Regions from separate parts of the Bradyrhizobium sp. Pa8 genome, predicted to be linked through region 3. Evidence: predicted binding sites of a transcription regulator. Region 3 holds the regulator's gene; each other region holds the start of a gene.

Region 1 (5,344 bases), 4.4 Mb from region 3:
CCGACATGCTGCCGCAGGACGTCGGCTCGATGGTGCCGGCGATGCCGACCAGCAACAATGGCGAGCACATCATGGGGCTGCCGCTGCGCGAAGCGCGCGAAGTGTTCGAGCGCGACTATTTGATTGCACAGATCAGCCGTTTTTCAGGAAATATTTCTCGCACGGCTGAGTTTGTTGGCATGGAACGTTCGGCGTTGCACCGGAAGCTGAAGGCGCTCGGTGTCGGCTGACACCGCGACGTCGCGGCCGTAGCTCAGGGATTAGCAAGGAAAATCATCGATTTCCGTAGTTTTTCGGGGCAATTGGGCGTGGCCTGCCGCGTGAAGCGGCTTGCCTAATAACCCGTCCTGTCCTCTAATCGAACCGCTGTTCCTCCGAGGGGGATCTCATGAGGAATAGCAACCGGAAGAGGCCCCGAATGTCACAAAGAGGGCCGCAACCGGCGCAATAAAAAGAAACTCAAAGCGAGAAAAAAACAATGGCGGCAGACCGCGCACAAAACCTACAGGACACCTTCCTCAATCACGTTCGCAAAACCAAGACGCCACTGACGATCTTTCTGGTCAACGGAGTGAAGCTCCAGGGCATCGTGACCTGGTTCGACAATTTCTGTTTGCTGCTTCGGCGTGACGGTCACTCGCAGCTTGTCTACAAGCATGCGATCTCGACCATCATGCCTGGCGCTCCGATCCAGTTGTTCGAAGGCGGCGAGGATCAGCCGGCTTGAGAGTGATCTGATTGGAACCCCGGAATTTCGACGGGGACGCCGACCGTCCGCGGTCGGCAGGGGCGAAGCAGACGGGGCGGGTGCTTGTCATCGGCCCCTACTTGCGTGTGCGCGCGGGCGGTGCCGACACGCAATCGGAAAGCCATGTTCAGCGTGACGCGGAGGCCCGGCTCGATGAAGCCGCCGGCCTCGCGCGGGCGATCGACCTCGTCATTGCCGATGCCATCATCGCGCCGATCAACCAGATCCGCCCCGCGACCTATATCGGCAAGGGCAAGGTCGAGGAGATCGCCGCGCTGGCCAAGAGCCTCGACGTCGAGCTCGTGGTGATGGATTGCGCGCTGGCGCCGATCCAGCAGCGCAATCTCGAGAAGGAGTTGCACGCCAAGGTGCTCGACCGCACCGGGCTCATCCTGGAGATCTTCGGCCGCCGCGCCAAGACCAAGGAAGGCTCGCTCCAGGTCGAGCTTGCGCATCTCAACTACCAGCGCTCGCGCCTCGTTCGCTCCTGGACCCATCTGGAACGCCAGCGCGGCGGTTTCGGCTTCATGGGCGGTCCCGGCGAGACGCAGATCGAGGCCGATCGCCGCCTGATCCAGGAGCGCATCTCGAAACTCGAGGGCGAGCTGAAGAAGGTGCAGGCGACGCGACGGTTGCATCGTGCCGGACGCCAGCGCGTGCCGTATCGCGTCGTCGCCCTGGTCGGCTACACCAATGCCGGCAAGTCGACGCTGTTCAACCGCCTGACCCGCGCCGACGTTCAGGCCGCCGACATGCTGTTCGCCACACTCGATCCGACGCTACGCGCGCTCACTTTGCCGCATGGCGGCAAGGCGATGCTGTCGGACACCGTCGGTTTCATCTCCAACCTGCCGACGCAGCTCGTCGCGGCCTTCCGCGCCACGCTGGAGGAGGTGCTGGAGGCCGACGTCATCCTGCATGTGCGCGACATCTCGCACGAGGATGCCGAGGCCCAGCAAAGCGACGTTGACGCCGTGCTGCGCCAGCTCGGCATCAACCCCGACGATTCCGGCCGGATCATCGAGGTGTGGAACAAGATCGACCGTTACGACACCGAGCAACGCGAAGAGCTTCTGAATATCGCAGCGCGCAGGCCGGAGGATCACCCGGCGATGCTGGTGTCGGCCGTGTCAGGCGAGGGGATCGACGCGCTGCTCGCCGCGATCGAGGAACGGCTCGCCGCAAAACGCACCACGCTCGATCTCTCTATCGACGCCGCCGACGGCGCCGGCATCAGCTGGCTGCATCGAAATGCGGAGGTGCTGACGAAGGAGCTGCACGACGGCCGCTTCGACATGACCGTACGGGTCGACGAGACCAAGCGGGATATCGTGGTGAACCGGTTCGATGCCGTGCCGCGCGTGGCGTGATCCGAAGGGCGCGGTGCGCCCGACAAGCTTGCGTGCGATATCGACCATATCCGCGTTTCTGGGTTGAGACGCGTAACGCTAGAACGGAATGGTCAGGCCCGGAGTCTTCGCTTGCGCCTTGGTGTAGGCGACGCCGTGGATCTTGATCCCACGCTCGTCCAGCAACGAAATGATACCGCCCTGGTTCGACAATTCCATCGGCTTCTGCACGACGACGGCAAGCGTGCCCCCGGCCACGATCTTCCCTGACAGGGCCATTTTGTTCTTCTGCTTGTCGGCCAGCATCCAGCCGGTGAGATCGATGTCGCGATCGGCTGTATTGAGCAGCGTGACGACTTCCCGCTCGGGCGTCTTCACGGCGTTGACGAGTGCTGCAATGATGCGCACGAGTCCGTCAGGCATTTGCCCGGTCGGAGGAGCCGTCGGATCTGGCGGCTGTGTCGGCGTGCCGAGATCGATGGGGTCACCGGTCTTGTCGTCGGTGTGCCAGGCCTGCGTCTGGAATTTGAGGAAGACCGCCGTCCATAGCTTCTGATCCGGGAATTCGAACACCAGCCCGCCGTCTTGCCATGGCCCGTTGTCGCCCGAGAACCTTCCGATTGGATTTCCCTGATTCATATGGATGTCGTGGATGCCGCGGCCCGGCCGGAAGCCGAAATAATTGTCGGCCTTGGTCTCCGGCCCCCATGTCTCACCGAATGCGTAGATCATCGCGGTTTCGTTTGAGAGCGCGCGCTGGACGAACTGGTCGAGCTTCTCGTTGAGGTCATTGTCCGGTCCGGGCATGGACAGCGGCAGCGGGATCATCTCCTGGGGCTGCATCAGATTGCCGCGAATGAAGTCCAGCGCGATGCTGGCCGGCTTCGGCGGCTGCGGGTGCAGGCCCTCCGCCAACGCCGCGAGTTGATCGGTGATCGGATGGACAAAGTGCGATCGCACCAGGAACTCGACTTCGCTTCCGTCGCCTGACTGCACATTGACGGCGATGCGGAAATCCGCGTTGTCGGCCACGACATGGACCTGATAGTGCGGCGACTGGCCGGTGCCGAAACGCATCGCGATCGGGCGTCCCTTGAGGACCGAATAGTGCTTTAGTGGCATCGCACTCACCTGAGGTGGGATTTCGGCTGCGCGGGCTCCGTTGCTCAACTTTAGACTGCTTGTCGTGACGGTTTCATGGCTTGACTACGATCCGCCATGACCGCCTCGCTGCCTTCGGGAAAAGATGCTGACCTATACCTCCTTCGCGATCGCTTCGATCCCTGCGGGCACGCCTATGGAGCATGCCGCAAGCTAGCGACGGGCCTGCGAGCGAGTCTCTGATACCGGTTTCGCCTCACTCTTCGCCGCGTTCCACAGCGCGTCCATCTCCGCCAGCGACGCCTGCTCCAGCGTCCGCCCCTGCGCCTCGAGCGCCCGTTCGATGAAGGCGAACCGCCGCTCGAATTTCGCGTTGGTGGCGCGTAGCGCGGCTTCCGGATCGGCATCGACATGGCGGGCGAGATTGACCAGCGCGAACATCAAGTCGCCGGTCTCTTCCGCCAGCCCCTCGTTGTCGTTGCGGTCGAGCGCTGCCTCGATCTCGTCGGCTTCTTCGCGGATTTTCGCCAGCACCGCGCGCGGGTCGTTCCAGTCGAAGCCGACCGTCGAGGCCTTGCGCTGGAGCTCCATCGCGCGGGTCAGCGCGGGCTGGCCGGCCTTGACGGCCGAGAGTAACGACTTGTGCGTCGGCGCTTCCTCCGGCGGTCGGCGCGCCGCACGTTCGGCTTTCTCCTCGGCCTTGATGCGGTCCCAGACTTCCTTGACGTGGGAGGAGGCGAGATTGCCGTCCTTGTCGGCGAAGACATGGGGATGGCGCCGGATCATCTTGCGGGTGATGGCTTCGACGACGTCGCCGAAGGCAAAGGCATTCTGTTCTGAAGCCATCTGGGCGTGGAACACGACCTGGAGCAGCAGGTCACCAAGCTCCTCGCGCAGATCGTCGAGATCGCCGCGGCTGATCGCCTCGACCACCTCATAGGCTTCCTCGATCGTGTAGGGCGCGATCGTCGCAAAATTCTGCTCGAGGTCCCAGGGGCAGCCGGTCACCGGCGTGCGCAGCGCCGCCATGATCTCGATCAGGCGGGAAATGTCACGGGAAGGGGTCATTGCGGGGCAGTCTCCTGGGTCCAAAACCTTATGCCAAAAGCGGCCCGCCGTTCCCAGCGCGGCGCGGCGGAACAGGCCGATTTCCACCGATTGGCGGCAGATTGGCGAGGTGCTAAAGCGCGGGCCATGAGTGACGCATTTTCATCACAAACCGCCCTGGTGCTGTTTTCCGGCGGCCAGGATTCCACCACCTGCCTCGCCTGGGCGCTGAGCCGCTTCGCGCGCGTGGAGACGCTGGGGTTCGACTATGGCCAGCGCCACGCCATCGAGCTTGCCTGCCGCGACCGGCTGTTCGACGGCATCAAGGGTCTGCGCGCAGACTGGGCCGCAAGACTCGGCGAGAGCCACACGCTGTCGATCCCGACGCTGGCGGCCTTGTCCGAAACGGCGCTGACGCGCGACGTCGCGATCGCGATGGGCGCCGACGGCCTGCCGAACACGTTCGTGCCTGGCCGCAATCTGGTGTTCCTGACATTTGCCGCGACGCTGGCCTACCGGCGCGGTATCACCCACATCGTCGGCGGCATGTGCGAGACCGATTATTCCGGCTATCCCGATTGCCGCGACGACACCATCCGCGCCACGCAGGCCGCGCTCTCGCTCGGCATGGCCAGGCAATTCGAGCTGCATACGCCACTGATGTGGATCGACAAGGCGGCGACGTGGAAGCTCGCCCACGACCTCGGCGGCGCAGGACTGGTCGATCTCATCCGCGAGCACTCGCACACCTGCTATCTCGGCGAACGCGGCGCGCAGCATGACTGGGGTTATGGCTGCGGCGAGTGCCCGGCGTGCAGTTTGCGGGCGAAGGGATGGCGGGAGTTTGCGGCGGGGCGCTGAGGCCACATATTCGGTGTCATCGCCCGCGAAAGCGGGTGATCCAGTATCCCAGAGACCGTGCTTGAGTCGAGAGGCCGCGGCGTGCTGGATTCCCCGCTTTCGCGGGGAATGACAGCGGAGGGCTTGGCACGCGCGCGCCTCTTACCGAACTACCGAAAATCTTCTTCCAGCAGCTCGATCGGCTTGCCGTGCGGCGTGCGGTCGGCGGCGTGGTCCCAGGCGTCGCGGTAGCGGTGCA
Region 2 (5,344 bases), 750 kb from region 3:
GCCGCCTCGATGCCGGCCGCCGAGATGGGCGCGAACAGCTCCCGCGCATTCTTGCCGACGGCGTGGTCGCGCGAGAACCCCCAGAACCGTTCATAGGCGCTGTTGGCGAAGATGTAACGACCGTCCTCGATGTTCTTCGCGGCGACGCAGGCCGGCACGTGGTCCAGCACGGTTTCCAGGAATTGCTTGGTGGAGGCGAGCTGCCGTGACAGCTTGCGCTGATCGCTGACGTCCAGATGCGTCGCGACCGAGCCGCCGTTCGGCAACACGAAATATTTCACCAGGATGGCGCGGCTATCGGGCAGTTCGGTGATCAGGCCGTTGGGGCTCGCCGCCTTCTCGTAGAACTCATCGTCGGAGACACCGCCGAGGACGTCGCGCTTGCGCCTGAGTTCGAGGATGTCGTAGCCGGTCATGCCGGTCCACAGATCCGAGCGCGCCAGGCCGTAGATCTCGAGATAGCGGTCGTTGCAGAACATGATGCGTCGTTGCGCATCAGTCATCACCACGCCCTGGTTGAGATTGTTCATGGCGGAGGAGACGAAGGCGTTGCGCCGCAGCTGCAAGCGCTTGGTGCGGCGCAGCGAGGAATGGATCCACAGCGCGATGGCGGCCAGGAACGCACAGACGACGATGCCGCCGATCAGCGCTTCCCAGACCAAATTAGGATCGAGCTTGCCGAGATAGCTCGGCGGCGCGAAGCTGTCCGAGAGCGCGAAGGCGCGCGCGGGCGCGACCGCGCTGCCCAGGCACACAACGGCCTGCACAGCAATCGGAAGCGTGCTGCCCACGTGCCAGTTCTTCTCAGCCATCAGCCACCCGCGATTTCAACGTCGGATTGTCTGGCTTCACGGGTTTGGATCGGGTAAACGCCTGTACGCGCAACAGAAAAATGTGACGCCAAATACGGCAATTGCCCTGACATGATAAATGCTTCCTTAATGGAAAACGGCCCGGCGCCGTGGTTCTCGGGCCTGATGCCACCGATGCTTTCAACGGACACACTGCACAACCATGGATAGGGTCGACTGCGTCGTCATCGGAGCCGGCGTGGTCGGGCTCGCGGTGGCTCGAAAGCTTGCCCAGGCCGGGCGCGAGGTGATCGTGCTCGAGGAAGCCGAGGCCATCGGCACCATCACCTCCTCGCGCAACAGCGAGGTGATCCATGCCGGCATCTATTACCGCGCCGGGAGCTGGATGGCGCGCATGTGCGTCAGCGGCAAGCATGCGCTGTATCGCTACTGCGACGAGCGCGGCATCCCGCACAAGAATTGCGGCAAGCTAATCGTCGCGACCAGCGCCAAGGAGACCGAGAAGCTTCAATCGATCAAGGCGCATGCCGAGGCCAATGGCGTGCTCGACATGCAGCTGCTCACGGGCGAGGCCGCGCGCGCGCTCGAGCCGGCGCTCGCCTGCGATGCCGCGCTGCTCTCGCCATCGACCGGCATCATCGACAGCCACGCCTACATGCTCTCGCTGCGCGGCGAGGCCGAGGCAGCCGGCGCGGCCTTTGCGTTTCACACCCCGCTGATCCGCGCCAAGGCAGCCGGCGATGTGATCGAGATCGAGGCCGGCGGCGAAGCGCCGATGACGCTGCAATGCGGCCTGCTCGTCAACGCCGCCGGGCTCTCGGCGACAACGGTCGCACGCCACATCGACGGCATGCCGATCGACCGGATTCCGCCGGCCTATCTCGCCAAGGGAAATTATTTCAGCTGCAACGCCAGGGCACCGTTCTCGCACCTGATCTATCCGGTGCCCGAGCCAGGCGGGCTCGGCGTGCATCTGACACTGGACATGGCCGGACAGGCGCGCTTCGGCCCCGACGTCGAGTGGATCGAGACCATCAATTACGAGGTCGATCCATCACGCGCCGAACGCTTCTATCCGGCGATCCGGAAATACTGGCCGACGCTGCCCGACGGCGCGCTGATGCCGAGCTATTCAGGCATTCGCCCGAAGATCGTGCCGCCGGCGGTGGCCACGCAGGATTTTCTGATGCAGGGCCCGCGCGATCACGGCGTCGAAGGCCTGATCAACCTGTTCGGCATCGAATCGCCGGGACTGACGTCATCGCTCGCGATCGCGGATCACGTCGCCGAGCTCGCAAGCATCTAGAGCGTTTTCGCGCGAAGTGGATACCGGTTCGCGCAAAGAAAACGCGTCCAAAGAATCCAGAGCCCCATTCCGATGCCGTCGGAACGGAAACGACTCCAGGCGCCGCGCAAATAGCTTTGCACAGAGCTAACCTTCACGCAGGGATGAGCAATAGCTCTCACCCCTGCGTGAAGGGTAGGTTCAATTCTACGCTGTTACGGGGGTTACTAGTGGAGCGTGTCGCCGGTGTGCTTCAAGCGCTCGATCTGGTCCTTGACCATCAACTTCCGTCGCTTCAACTCAACAATTTGCAGGTCGTCTGTTGAAAGGTGCACGAGAGCTTCGTGCAATTCGTTTTCGAGCGTTTTGTGCTTCCGTTCCAATTCAACCAGATGTGCCTGAATTGTCATTCGAAACCTCCTCGGTAGGGGGAAACCTTGGATTCGATCCGGACGAGCAAGTGTACATCACCGATTCGTTCTGTCGATGGATATCCGTCGTCGCAGCGTCATTTTTGAAAATTCATATGTAACGAAGCGTGAGTAAGGAACCACGCTGGAAAAATCCATGATATCAACGTGCTTGCGCAACGCTGAAACGAATCGTCTAAATATCTTGCAAGAGTTCGGTGAGCGGCGGCCCGAGATCGCTTGCGATCACGGCGCGCAAGGACGATAATTTCCACAGGGCATCCACAGCCTTGAATCTCACGCCCATCGGGTTTCGGCCACCGCGAACATGACCAATGAAGACGAGCGTGAGCTCGAAGCCGAGCTCACCCGGTTGCAGCAAGAACACCGAGATCTCGATGCCGCGATCGATGCGATGCATCAATCGCCTGCCCCCGACCTGTTGCGGTTACAACGGTTGAAGAAGCGCAAGCTGTTGTTGCGCGACCGTATCGCGTTCATCGAAGACCAGATCACGCCGGACATCATCGCCTGATCCGCGAAGACCTTTTTGTGGCAGCTCGCCGCATCCGAATCCGCTTGACTCGAAAAGAACAAAATAGGAACATTTGGGTATCCCACCGCCCCAGGAAACGCCCAGGAAACCCCCGAGGACAACGCAGATGTCGGCAACCGCCCTTCTCGACAACAGCCATTATGAACAGGCCTGCGACCAGGCGATCGCGATGTGCGACGGCAATCTGCGCAGCACCATCAAGGCGCTGATCATGGCCAACGAATATCTGGAAGCAGAGCTGGAAGAATTACAGGCGGCGATTACAGCCGGCTGCATTCCCGAGACCGCGCGCAGCAAAGTGCGGAGCAACAGCAGCGCCGCCTGAGTTCAACATCGGAGCAACGCCATGTCGGATGTGACCTACTACGTTGCAATGCCCTTCCTGATCGATGCCGACGGATCGCCTGTCGCGGGCGCCGCGGAGGAATGCCAGAGCTCGGCGGCCGCGTTGCGGCGCGCCGAGATCCTGGCGCACGGTGCCGGCCATATCGGCGCGGTTGCGTTCAGCCGCAGCGGCGATCCCATGACCGGCGAATTCGGCGACGCCACGCTGCTGCGCAAATTCGGCAACGTGCCGGAAGATCTGGCCACGCTGTAAGGGTTGTTGCTCTAGCATGACCTCCGCGCAACGCGGTCCGCGTTTGTCGCGAGGATCGTGCTCTAGTTGCTGACCAGCCTGATGCGCGGCTCGTGCCGCCGGTGCGCCTTGCGCACATACATGGCCGCATCAGCCTCCTCCAGCGCGCGACCTGCATCGGACTGCGCCCCCAGCAGCGCGACACCTGCGGAGGCGCCCGCGGTCACGAGCTGACCGCGAAAGGCAAACGACAATTCGTCGATCGCCTGCTCGAAGGTCGCGGCCTTCGCCTTGGCGTCGGTCTCGCTGAGATTCCAGAGCAGCAGCGCAAACTCGTCGCCGCCAAGCCGGCCGACCACGTCCGAGGCGCGGACCTGCCGCGTCAGGGTGGCCGCAATCGCCTTGAGCACCTCGTCTCCGGCGGCATGGCCGAAGGAATCGTTGATGGGCTTCAGGCGATCGACGTCGAGGACGATCAGCGCGCCGCTGGCGCGGTAACGCTTCATGTAGGCGATGGCGCGCGCGAGCTCGCGCTCGAAGCCGCGCCGGTTCGGAATCTCGAGCAGGAAATCGGTGTCGGCTGCAGCTTCCAGTTCCGCGACCCGCCGTTCCGCCTCCTTGAGCTTGCTCCGCAAGCCGCGGATGGTCGCCCTGGTGTCGTCGGCGGCCGGCGCTCCGCCCCGCGCCGGCTTGGCCGGGCGCTTCGCCAGCCGCCTGGGGGCGGCTTTGGAGCGGCTGGCGCTGGTCTTCCGGCCCTTTTTGGCCTTCGCAGCGCTTGCCCTTTTTGGTTTCTTCATGGGCATCCTGCTCAATGAAGGCTTGCGGGGATTCACCAAGACAGGATAGTGCATTCCCTTCTCCTTGCCACCGCCTTGCGAGCCACCGGCCGGAACCGTTAATCTGGCCTATCTTTCTGTTTTCCGAGCACAATTGACGTCATGACCGCGCCGATCGCCATCATCATGGGAAGCCAGTCGGACTGGGAGACGATGCGGCATGCCGCCGACACGCTCGCAGCGCTCGGCGTTGCCGCCGAGACCCGCATCGTTTCGGCACACCGCACCCCCGACCGGCTGTTTGCATTCGCCAAGGGCGCCAAGGCGGCAGGCTACAAGGTCATCATCGCCGGCGCGGGTGGCGCTGCGCATCTGCCCGGCATGGCGGCGGCGCTGACGGAACTGCCCGTGTTCGGCGTTCCCGTCGAATCCAGGACGCTCAAGGGCATCGATTCGCTCTATTCGATCGTGCAGATGCCCGCGGGCATCCCGGTCGGCACCCTCGCCATCGGCAAGGCCGGCGCGATCAACGCGGCGCTGCTTGCAGCCTCGGTGCTCGCATTGTCCGACCCGGCCCTGTCCGACCGCCTCGCCACCTGGCGCAAGGCACAGACCGAGGCGGTTGCGGAGCGCCCGGAGGACAAGGCGTGACTGACGCAAAGCAGGTGAAGCTGAAGCCCGGCGACACCATCGGAATCCTCGGCGGCGGACAATTGGGGCGGATGCTGGCCATGGCTGCGGCGCGGCTCGGCCTGCGCTGCCAGGTATTCTCGCCCGATCCGGACTCGCCCGCCTTCGACGTCGTGCTGAACGCGACCTGCGCCGAATATGCCGACGTCGAAGCGCTCGAGCTGTTCGCCAACGACGTCGACGTCATCACCTACGAATTCGAGAACGTGCCGTCTGCCGCCGCGATGGTGCTGGACGC
Region 3 (5,344 bases):
TGCAAAATGAGCGAAATGTCTGTTTCCGTCAGTACGCCCGCCGTTCAGCACGGCTCGCAGCCGCTGCCCGAGGCGCCCGCCAAGGTGACGGTTCGCAACCTCAACTTCTACTATGGCGAGCACCACGCGCTGAAGAACATCAATCTGGCGCTCGGCACCAACCGCGTCACGGCGTTCATCGGCCCGTCGGGCTGCGGCAAGTCCACCCTGCTGCGCATCTTCAACCGGATGTACGACCTCTATCCGGGCCAGCGCGTCACGGGTCAGCTCATGCTCGACCAGACCAACATCCTCGACCCCAAGCTGGACCTCAATCTGCTGCGCGCCCGCGTCGGCATGGTGTTCCAGAAGCCGACGCCGTTCCCGATGACGATCTACGAGAACATTGCCTTCGGCATCCGTCTCTACGAGAAGATCTCGAAGTCCGAGATGGACGACCGCGTCGAGAAGGCGCTGCGCGGCGGCGCGCTGTGGAACGAGGTCAAGGACAAGCTCAACGCCTCCGGCCTGTCGCTCTCCGGCGGCCAGCAGCAACGCCTCTGCATCGCCCGCACGGTCGCGGTGCGGCCCGAGGTGATCTTGTTCGACGAGCCCTGCTCGGCGCTCGACCCGATCTCGACCGCCAAGGTCGAGGAGCTGATCCAGGAGCTGTCCGAGAACTACACGATCGCGATCGTCACCCACAACATGCAGCAGGCGGCGCGCGTCTCCGACAAGACCGCCTTCATGTATCTCGGCGAGCTGATCGAGTTCGACGACACCAGCAAGATCTTCACGTCGCCGACCGACCGGCGCACGCAGGATTACATCACCGGCCGGTTCGGCTGAGGAGACGGAACATGGGTTCTGAACATACCGCAAAGGCCTTCGACACCGACCTCCAGGAGCTCACGCGCCTGGTCGCCGAGATGGGCGGCATCGCCGAGCGCATGATCGTCGACTCCGTCGACGCGCTGATCCGCCGCGACGTCGCGCTCGGCCAGCGCGTCGTGACCATCGACGCCGAGCTCGATGCGCTTCAGAAGAAGATCGAGGAGCGCGCCGTGCTCACCATCGCGCGCCGCCAGCCGATGGCGGTCGATCTGCGCGAGATCGTCGGCGCCATGCGCGTCGCGACCGATCTCGAGCGGATCGGCGACCTCGCCAAGAATATGGGCAAACGCGTCGCGGCGCTGGAGACCGATTTCCATCCGCTCAAGCTGTTCCGCGGCCTGGAGCACATGACCGACCTCGTGCAGCAGCAGGTCAAGTCGGTGCTGGACGCCTATGCCGCGCACGATCTGCCGGCGGCGATGGCGGTGTGGAAGGGCGACGAGGAAGTCGATGCCATCTGCACCTCGCTGTTCCGCGAGCTTCTCACCTACATGATGGAGGATCCACGCAACATCTCGTTCTGCATCCACCTGATGTTCTGCGCCAAGAACATCGAGCGCATCGGTGACCACGCCACCAACATTGCCGAGACCGTGTTCTACATGATCGAGGGCCACGCGATCACCGACAAGCGGCCGAAGGGCGACATGACGACCTTCGCCACGACGGTCCCGAACACTTAAGGAGCGACGACACCATGGGCGCACGCATTATGGTGGTTGAGGACGAGGAAGCTCTCACCGAGCTTCTCCGCTACAACCTCGAAGGCGACGGCTATGACGTCGAGACGGTGATGCGCGGCGACGATGCCGACACCCGCCTCAAGGAGCACATCCCTGATTTGATCGTGCTCGACTGGATGCTGCCGGGCCTTTCCGGCATCGAGCTGTGCCGGCGGCTGCGCACCCGGCCCGAGACCAAGCAGCTCCCGATTATCATGCTCACCGCGCGCGGCGAGGAGAGCGAGCGGGTGCGGGGTCTTGCGACCGGCGCCGACGACTACATCGTCAAGCCGTTCTCGGTGCCGGAGCTGCTGGCACGCGTGAAGGGCCTGCTCAGGCGCGCCAGCCCGGAGCGGCTCGCCACCGTGCTCGCCTATGGCGACATCGAGCTCGACCGCGACAAGCGCCGCGTGGCGCGCTCGGGCCGGCCGATCGATCTCGGTCCGACCGAATATCGCCTGCTGGAGTTCTTCCTGGAGCATCCCGGCCGCGTATTCTCGCGCGAGCAGCTGCTCGACAGCGTCTGGGGTCGTGACATCTACATCGACGAGCGCACCGTCGACGTCCATATCGGCCGCCTGCGCAAGCTGCTCAATCTCGGCCGCGAGCAGGACCCGATCCGCACCGTCCGCGGCGCGGGCTACGCACTGGACGATCGCTTTGCGAAGGCGGAGCAGGCGTAAGCTTTAGCGGGTGTTGGTTTTAGCGAGCTGCGGCTCAGCCGTCGTCCCGGGGCGCGCGCAGCGCGAGCCCGGGACCCATAACCACAGGACGTGGTTTGGCGAAGACTCGAAGTGACCATCTCGCGCAACAACTGCGCCCTGTGGTTATGGATCCCCGCGTTCGCGGGGATGACACCGAGTCATTGGAGCCGTCATCGCGTGACGGCGCCGTCTTGGCAATCAGTGAATTCCGATAACTCAGCGCGGACCCGGCTTCGCCGGCGCGCGCCGGCGATCGGCCGCGGGCTGATACGCCACGCGCGAGTGCTGGGCGCAGTAGGGCAGGCCTGAGAGCGCCTTGCCGCCGCAGAAGAAGAAATCCGGGCTCGAGGGATCGCCGACCGGCCAGTGGCAGGTGGCCTCGTTCAGCTCCAGCAGCGACAGCCGCTGGCTCATCGGCACGACGTTGTCGTAGGTGACCGGTTCGGCCTCGACCTCGACTTCGAAGGCCTGCGCCAGCGCGGTGTTGCCGCGTGCGATCGGCCGGGTCACCCGCATCATGTGCTGGGCGGGGCGCGCCTTGCGCGGCCGGGGCGCTGCCGATGAAGGGCTCTTGGCGCGGCCCGACAGGCCGAGCCGGTGCACTTTGCCGATCACGGCATTGCGGGTCACATTGCCGAGTTCAGCGGCGATCTGGCTGGCCGAAAGTCCGGCCTCCCAGAGCTTTTTCAGCTGCTCGACGCGATCATCCGACCAGGTCAAAACGGTCATTGCACCCTTTCCTTCGCCGGCGCCTGCCATCCTGGCGGCCGCACGGCGAATGCCTAAGCTTCGAAAAACCCGTGCCGCCAGAATCCCTTAAGGCTCGCCGGGCGCACCAGATGCGCCCGAACGCTTACGCCGGTACATGAGGACTTAGAGGATCAGAACTGCTGCACGAGATGTCGTATCTGACAAGCCAAACGCTACAATATGGCGTGACTCACGCGCAAGAGTCCGCCGACTCGCTTCCACATGTTCCGTGGCGGAAACACGCAAAATCGCCACCGCAAGACTACGGATTCTGCGTTTCGCGAGGCTTTCCGGGCGGCATTGACACCGGTTTCACCAGGCATAAGATAGTCGGGCGTGCCGCCCTTAAAAGGCGGCACGTTTCGTTTTCCGGGCCGGTCAATGGTGCGTTGCGCAATGCACGCTCACGCCGTCCGCAACATTCAAGTGATCGTCATGACTAACAGCGCAGCGCCGCATTTGCTCCCCGTTTTCGCCAGGTCCGACCTCGGTTTCGAGCGCGGCGAAGGCTGCTGGCTGATTGCGACCAACGGCGATCGCTATCTCGATTTCACCTCGGGCGTGGCGGTGAATGCGCTCGGCCATGCTCATCCTGCGTTGGTCAAGGCGTTGCAGGAGCAGGCCACCAAACTCTGGCACATGTCGAACCTGTTCCAGAGCCCGGACGGCGAGAAGCTTGCCGCGCGTCTGTGCAACGAAAGCTTCGCGGACTTCGTGTTCTTCTGCAATTCCGGCGCTGAAGCGCTGGAAGGTGTGATCAAGCTGGTCCGCCATCATCACTTCTCGAAGGGTCATCCGGAACGTTACCGCATCATCACCTTCGAAGGCGCCTTCCACGGCCGCACGCTGGCAACGCTCGCCGCGACCGGATCGGCAAAATATCTCGAGGGGTTCGGCCCGCCGATGGACGGTTTCGACCAGGTCCCGCATGGCGACATCGAAGCCGTCAAGAAGGCGATCGGTCCGCAGACCGCCGGCATCCTGATCGAGCCGATCCAGGGCGAGGGCGGCGTGCGTTCAGCAACGCCCGCCTTCCTGAGGGCGTTGCGCCAGCTCTGCGACGAGAAGGGCCTGCTGCTCGCGTTCGACGAGGTGCAGACCGGCATGGGCCGCACCGGCGATCTGTTCGCGCATCGCCGCACCGGCGTCACGCCTGACGTGATGTCGCTGGCCAAAGCGCTCGGTGGCGGTTTCCCGATCGGCGCGGTGCTGGCGACCGCGGACGCGGCTGCCGGCATGGGGCCCGGCTCGCACGGCTCGACCTTCGGCGGCAATCCGCTCGCGATCTCGGCTGCCAACGCCGTGCTCGACGTCATGCTCAAGCCCGGCTTCTTCGACCACGTGCAGAAGATGTCGCTGCTGCTCAAGCAGAAGCTCGCCTCCGTGATCGATCGTTATCCCGACATCGTCAGCGAAGTGCGCGGCGAAGGCCTTCTGATCGGCATCAAGGCCGTGGTGCCGTCAGGCGATCTCGGCGCGGCATTGCGCAACGAAAAATTGCTCACGGTCGGTGCCGGCGACAATGTCGTGCGTTTCCTGCCGCCCTTGATCGTCACCGAAGCCGAGATCGAGGACAGCGTCGGGCGGCTCGAACGCGCCTGCGCCGCGATCTCGTCCAGTCAGACCAAGCGGGCGGCAAGCTGATGAGCAAGTCCCCGAAGCACTTTCTGGATATCAACGAGCTCCCGTTGTCGGAGCTCAAGAGCATGCTCGCGGCCTCCTCCGCCATGAAGGCGAAGCAGAAAGCGCACCAGCCGGTGAAGCCGCTGGAAGGCAAGACGCTGGCGATGATCTTCGAGCGTCCGTCCACGCGCACCCGCGTCTCGTTCGACGTCGCCATGCGCCAGCTCGGTGGCGAGCCCATCATGCTGACCGGCGCCGAGATGCAGCTGGGCCGCGGCGAGACCATCGCCGACACGGCGCGCGTGCTGTCGCGCTATGTCGACGCCATCATGATCCGCATCCTCAATCACGAGGCCCTGCTGGAGCTGGCGGAATATGCGACGGTGCCCGTCATCAACGGCCTGACACGGCGCTCGCACCCGTGCCAGGTGATGGCCGACCTGATGACCTACGAAGAGCATCGCGGCCCGATCGAGGGCAGGACGGTGGCCTGGACCGGCGACGACAACAATGTGCTGGCGTCCTGGGCGCATGCCGCCGAGCGTTTCAAGTTCAAGCTCAATGTCGCGACGCCGCCGGAGCTCGCGCCGAAAAAGGTGATGCGGGACTTCATCAAGGCCACCGGCGCGCCGATCGTGCTCGGCACCGATCCCGAGGCCGCCGTGAAGGGGG
Region 4 (5,344 bases), 3.5 Mb from region 3:
GCCCGGACGCGGCCCCGCTGTCTTCGCGCTACGCGCCTTGAACGGGCGGGCTTCCTTGCGCTCGTCGCGCGAACGGGGCTTTGAATCGGTTCTTTTGATGCGGCGGCTCATGGCAGCCTGCGTACCCTAAAAGCCGACTGCCGTCACGGCGAAATGGCCGATTCTAGCGCGCGCCGCCCCGCTCCTTCCGCAGCTTGGCCCAGTAATCCAGCCGCTTGCGGATCTCGCGCTCAAAACCGCGCTCGGGCGGGTCATAGAAGGTCTGGCGGCCCAGGGCTTCCGGAAAGTAGTCCTGGCCGGAGAAGGCGTCGGGGGCGTCGTGGTCGTATTCGTAGGCCGCGCCGTAGCCCTCCGACTTCATCAGCTTGGTCGGGGAATTCAGGATGTGCTTTGGCGGCAGCAGCGAGCCGGCCTGCTTGGCGACCTGCATCGCCGTACCGAAGGCGGTGTAGACCGCGTTCGATTTCGGTGCGGTCGCGAGATAGACCACGGCCTGCGCGATCGCGAGCTCGCCTTCGGGATGGCCGAGGAAATCGAAGGCGTCCTTGGCGGCATTGGCGATGACGAGCGCCTGCGGATCGGCAAGGCCGATGTCCTCGACCGCCATGCGCACGACGCGGCGGGCCAGGAACAGCGGGTCCTCGCCGGCATCGAGCATGCGCGCGAGGTAATACAGCGCAGCGTCGGGATCGGAGCCCCGCACCGACTTATGCAGCGCCGAGATCAGATTGTAGTGACCGTCGGCCGACTTGTCGTAAATCGGCGCGCGGCGCTGCAGGATCTCCTGCAACTGCGCCGCGTCGAAAATCTCGTCCGCCCGCGCCGAACGCCAGACCTCCTCGACAAGCGTCAGCGATGCCCGGCCGTCGCCGTCGGCCATGCGCACCAGCACGGCGCGCGCCTCGTCATCGAGCGGCAGCTTGCGGCCCTCGACCTCTTCGGCATGCGCGAACAGTTTTTCGATCGCGGCGGCATCGAGCGAGCGAAACACCAGCACGCGCGCACGAGAGAGCAACGCCGCGTTGAGCTCGAAGGACGGGTTTTCGGTGGTGGCGCCGACCATCACGACGGTGCCGTCTTCCATGACTGGCAGAAACGAATCCTGCTGGGCGCGATTGAAGCGATGCACCTCGTCGACGAACAGCAGCGTGCCCTTGCCCATCTCGCGGCGGGCGCGCGCGGCGTCGAACGCCTTCTTCAGGTCGGCGACGCCGGAGAACACCGCGGAGATCTGCTCGAAATGCAGATCCGTCGCATCCGCCAGCAGCCGCGCCACCGTGGTCTTGCCGGTGCCGGGCGGGCCCCAGAACACCAGCGAGCCAAGCGTGCGCGTCTCCAGCATGCGCGTCAGCGCGCCGTCGGGACCGAGGATATGGTCCTGGCCGACGACCTCCGACAGCGCGCGCGGGCGCAGCCGGTCCGGCAGCGGATGCGGAGCCTCGTGGTCGAGCCCCGCCGCGGCGAAGAGAGTTGGCGTCTCCTGTGGGCGCTTCGGGCTCATCCGCCCAGCGTGACGTTGATCTGCTGGCCGCCACGTACCAGCGTGATGCGCCAGATCCGCGGCCGTTCGCCCGCCGCCTTTTCGAGGTCGGCGGTCTTGCCGATCTTCTGGTTGTTGACGGCGAGGATGATGTCGCCCTTCTGGAAGCCGACATTCGCAGCCGCGCTGTCGCCGCCGAGATCGGTGATCACGACGCCTTCGGTGTCGGCGTCCAGATGCAGCTCGTCGGCAACCGCCGGCGTGATGGTCGAGACCTTCGCGCCCTGGAACGGCGAGCGCGCGGTGACGACGAGTTCGTTGCGGCCGGAGTCGGGTGCGGTCTCGAGCCCGATCGTGACCTTGAGCGGCTTGCCGCCGCGCTGCACGTCGATCTGCGCGGTGCCGCCGAGCGGACGCGTGGCGAAACGGTAGTCGAAGGCGTTGGGATCATCCACGGTCTGGCCGTCGATCCCGGTGATGAGATCGGAGGATTTCAGGCCGGCCTTGGCCGCGGGGCCGGTCGAGACCACGCTTGCGACCAGCGCGCCGGTCGGCGAACGCAGGCCGAGGCTCTCGGCGATCTCGGGCGTCACCGCCTGCAATTTCGCGCCGAGCCACGGCCGCTTCACCGCCTTGCCTCCGCTCTTGGCGGAGGTGACGACGACGCGCACCATGTTGGCGGGAATTGCAAAGCCAATGCCCTGCGAGCCGCCGGAGCGCGAATAGATCGCGGTGTTGATGCCGGCGAGCTTGCCGCTCATGTCCACCAGCGCACCGCCCGAATTGCCGGGATTGATCGCCGCGTCGGTCTGGATGAAGAACTGGTAGTCGGTGATGCCGACCTGCGTCCGCGCCAGCGCCGAGATGATGCCGTGCGTCACGGTCTGGCCGACGCCGAAGGGATTGCCGATCGCGAGCACGACGTCGCCAACCAGCAGCTCGTCGGAATTGGTGAAGTCCAGCGTCGGGAATTTCTCCTTGGTGTCCTTCAGGCGGAGGACGGCAAGATCAGTGCGCGGATCCTTCAGCAGGATCTCCGCCTCGAACTCGCGCTTGTCCGAGAGCGACACCTTGACCTGGTCAGCGCCCTCGATGACGTGGACGTTGGTGACGACGAGGCCGGAAGCATCGACGATGACGCCCGAACCGAGCGAGCGCTGCATCTGCTCGGGCTGCTGGCCCGGCACGCCGAAGAAGCGGCGGAAGATCGGGTCGTCCAGCAGCGGGTTGCGGTTCTGCACCACCTTGGCGGCGTAGACGTTGACGACGGCCGGCTGCACCCGCTGCACGATCGGCGCATAGGACAGCCGCAACTCGGCGGGCGAGGACGGGACACGGCGGTCCTGCGCGGCGGCCGGATTGAGGTGGGCTGAAAACGCTATGCACAATGCCGTGATGACGGCGGTCCAGGTCGATCGAAACATTCCTACCTCTCGGAAAAGACGCCGGAATATAGGCGCCTTCGCCCGCCAATAGAAGGGCGCCAGGCGGCATTATTCAGCCGCCTTTCCGGTGTGTCCGGCGTGCAAGTCCTGCGTGCGAAATGACAATTTACCTGGGCGGTGGATTGGCATGATGCGCGTCATCCAGCATTGTGGTGTCGAGCGGATTCGGTTGCGGCGAATTGGCATCAGTGGGAACCGCGCAACCGGGCGCAGCGTCGCGGGACAGTCATCGTTCATACCTAGGCTCTCCCGTTACGACTTGGGGAAGTTCGTCAAACGATGGAGTCATGATGTGAGCAGGACAAGACTTGCAGCCACCGCGATTGGTCTCGCCGGTGCGCTGGCGGCCTCGCAGGCCCAGGCCCAAACGGCGAGCAGCAGCGATCAGGAGATCGCTCTGCTGAAGCAGCAATTGAAGATGCTGGAGCAGAAGCTCGACAAGCTCCAGAGCCAGACCGCCGCCAACACGGCGGCCACGGCGAAGGCTAGAGTCGAAGCAAAGGCGGAGGCCAAGGCCGAAGCGCGCTCGGAGGCGAAAGCCGTCGTCGCCAACGCCAACGCCGCGATCCCGCTCAAGGGACCGGTACCCGTCTCCGGTGCTGTCGTGACCATGCCGAACAACCGGCCGACCATCTGCACCGCCGACGGGGCGAACTGCGTCGCCATCACCAGCCGCGTGCACTGGGACGTCGGCGGCTACAACTATCGTCCCAACACGGCGGCGACCGTGCCGCAGAAGCTCGACAGCGGTGAGAACATCCGCCGTGCGCGCATCGGTGTCGTCGGCAAATTCCTCGAAGACTGGAATTTCGCGCTGATCTACGATTTCGGCGGCTCGTCCGACGGCTTTGGCGGCACGGGCGCCGCCGGCGCGACCCCTGTCGGCTTCCTGCCGGGCGGAGGCACGTCCGGCATCGAGAACGCTTGGGTGAGCTACACGGGGCTGAAGCCCTTCGGCGGCAAGCTGTCGATCGAAGCCGGCGTCATGGACCTTGCCTGGACCCTGGACGAATCCACGAGTTCCAACGACATTCCCTTCATGGAGCGCGCCTCGGTCGGCTTGATCGCGCAAAACATCGCCGCCGGCGACTTCCGTTCTGCGATCGGCGCGCGCTGGTACAATGACGTGTTCTGGGCCGGTGCTTACGTGACCGGCCCCACCACGGGCGCCATTCACTCGGCCTCGAGTGTTTCACCTCCCGGGACCAGCGAGCAATATGGCGCGATCGCCCGCGTTGCGGGCCAGGTGGTCAGCGGTAATGGCTATTCGGTGCATCTCGGCGGCGACGCGGAATGGCTGATCCAGCCGCCGCGCAATCTGATAGCGAACACGCAAACGCTGACGCTCAGCGACCGGCCCGAGCTGCGCATCGACCCCACCACACTGATCTCGACCGGTGCAATTGCCAATGTCGCGGGCGCCCAGGTCTATGGCGTGGAAGCCGCAGCGACCTATGGATCGCTGTACCTCCAGGGCGAATACTACTGGTTCAACATCGATCGCAACGCGAATACCAGCGTGCCGCTGATCGGAGCGCCAAGCCTGAAATTCCAGGGCGGCTATGCGGAAGCGGCCTACGTTTTGACCGGTGAATCACGCAAGTACAATCCGTCGAATGCCGCCTATGGCGGCGTCAAGCCCGATCATCCGTTCTCGCTCGATGGCGGCGGCTGGGGTGCCTGGGAGATTGCCGGCCGCTACTCCACCATGGATCTGAACAATCAGCTCGCGACCGCCGCCGGCATCGCCGGCGGACGCCAGACGGTCTACACGCTGGCGCTCAACTGGTACGTCAACGGCAACGTCCGCTTCATGCTCGACTACCTGCATGGCACGGTATCGAAGCAGGCTTCGCCGATTTCGACCGCTGATGTCGGCTCGAAGTTCGATGCGATCGCGATGCGCACGCAGTTCGCGTTCTGACGCAATCTCTTCCGGGAGCGGCACGATCCGCTCCCGGAGAGTTACGCTGCGCGCTTCGGCTTCTTGACCGGCTCCGCTTCGGGCGGCGGCGCGCAGGACAGCCGTTGCTGATGGCTCTCGCCCCAGGCCTTCAGGATGTCGATCACCGGCCGCAGGCTCTCGCCGAGCTCGGAGAGGCAATATTCCACGCGCGGTGGCACCTCGGCATAGACCTTGCGGATGACGAGCTTGTCCTCCTCCAGCGCGCGAAGCTGCTTTGTCAGCATGCGCTGGGTGATGCCGGGCATCCGTCGGCGCAGTTCGCCGAAGCGCTGGGTCCCGTCCTGGAGGTGGTAGAGGATCACGCCCTTCCACTTGCCGTCGATCAGGTCCAGCGTCGCCTCGACCGAGCAGCCGGGACGCCGGGTAAAATCTCGCCGCTTCATGCGTGTTTTCCCAATAGTATCCAAACAGGGACTATATCCCCGAATTTACAGTACTTGCCAAATCGGGGCT

The links. Region 3 encodes PhoB, which activates phosphate uptake and scavenging genes when phosphate is short. Its sites were predicted from a motif close to TGTCATNNANCTGTCAT; they were not measured.
Region 1: the regulator PhoB is predicted to act here: its motif matches at 3,280-3,296, upstream of ACKWRH_RS22170 (DUF2278 family protein).
Region 2: the regulator PhoB is predicted to act here: its motif matches at 2,593-2,609, upstream of ACKWRH_RS40275 (YdcH family protein).
Region 4: the regulator PhoB is predicted to act here: its motif matches at 3,139-3,155, upstream of ACKWRH_RS27255 (OprO/OprP family phosphate-selective porin).

Annotation. Positions count from the first base shown of each region.
Region 1 is NZ_CP176767.1:4,813,016-4,818,359, forward strand. It holds gene ntrX (nitrogen assimilation response regulator NtrX) at 1-230, shown strand, start outside; gene hfq (RNA chaperone Hfq) at 479-727, shown strand; gene hflX (GTPase HflX) at 739-2,118, shown strand; gene ACKWRH_RS22170 (DUF2278 family protein) at 2,197-3,219, opposite strand; gene mazG (nucleoside triphosphate pyrophosphohydrolase) at 3,412-4,266, opposite strand; gene queC (7-cyano-7-deazaguanine synthase QueC) at 4,393-5,106, shown strand; gene ACKWRH_RS22185 (nitrile hydratase accessory protein) at 5,256-5,344, opposite strand, start outside.
Region 2 is NZ_CP176767.1:8,493,803-8,499,146, forward strand. It holds gene ACKWRH_RS40265 (sensor domain-containing protein) at 1-812, opposite strand, end outside; gene ACKWRH_RS40270 (NAD(P)/FAD-dependent oxidoreductase) at 1,015-2,118, shown strand; gene ACKWRH_RS40275 (YdcH family protein) at 2,325-2,507, opposite strand; gene ACKWRH_RS40280 (hypothetical protein) at 2,704-2,928, opposite strand; gene ACKWRH_RS40285 (YdcH family protein) at 2,836-3,042, shown strand; gene ACKWRH_RS40290 (hypothetical protein) at 3,170-3,388, shown strand; gene ACKWRH_RS40295 (hypothetical protein) at 3,410-3,661, shown strand; gene ACKWRH_RS40300 (GGDEF domain-containing protein) at 3,724-4,437, opposite strand; gene purE (5-(carboxyamino)imidazole ribonucleotide mutase) at 4,579-5,067, shown strand; gene ACKWRH_RS40310 (5-(carboxyamino)imidazole ribonucleotide synthase) at 5,064-5,344, shown strand, end outside.
Region 3 is NZ_CP176767.1:9,241,304-9,246,647, reverse strand. It holds gene pstA (phosphate ABC transporter permease PstA) at 1-10, shown strand, start outside; gene pstB (phosphate ABC transporter ATP-binding protein PstB) at 7-828, shown strand; gene phoU (phosphate signaling complex protein PhoU) at 840-1,556, shown strand; gene phoB (phosphate regulon transcriptional regulator PhoB) at 1,571-2,278, shown strand; gene ACKWRH_RS43915 (GcrA family cell cycle regulator) at 2,516-3,028, opposite strand; gene ACKWRH_RS43910 (aspartate aminotransferase family protein) at 3,485-4,693, shown strand; gene argF (ornithine carbamoyltransferase) at 4,693-5,344, shown strand, end outside.
Region 4 is NZ_CP176767.1:5,769,506-5,774,849, forward strand. It holds gene ACKWRH_RS27240 (RluA family pseudouridine synthase) at 1-111, opposite strand, end outside; gene ACKWRH_RS27245 (replication-associated recombination protein A) at 164-1,501, opposite strand; gene ACKWRH_RS27250 (DegQ family serine endoprotease) at 1,498-2,904, opposite strand; gene ACKWRH_RS27255 (OprO/OprP family phosphate-selective porin) at 3,218-4,849, shown strand; gene ACKWRH_RS27260 (winged helix-turn-helix transcriptional regulator) at 4,891-5,274, opposite strand.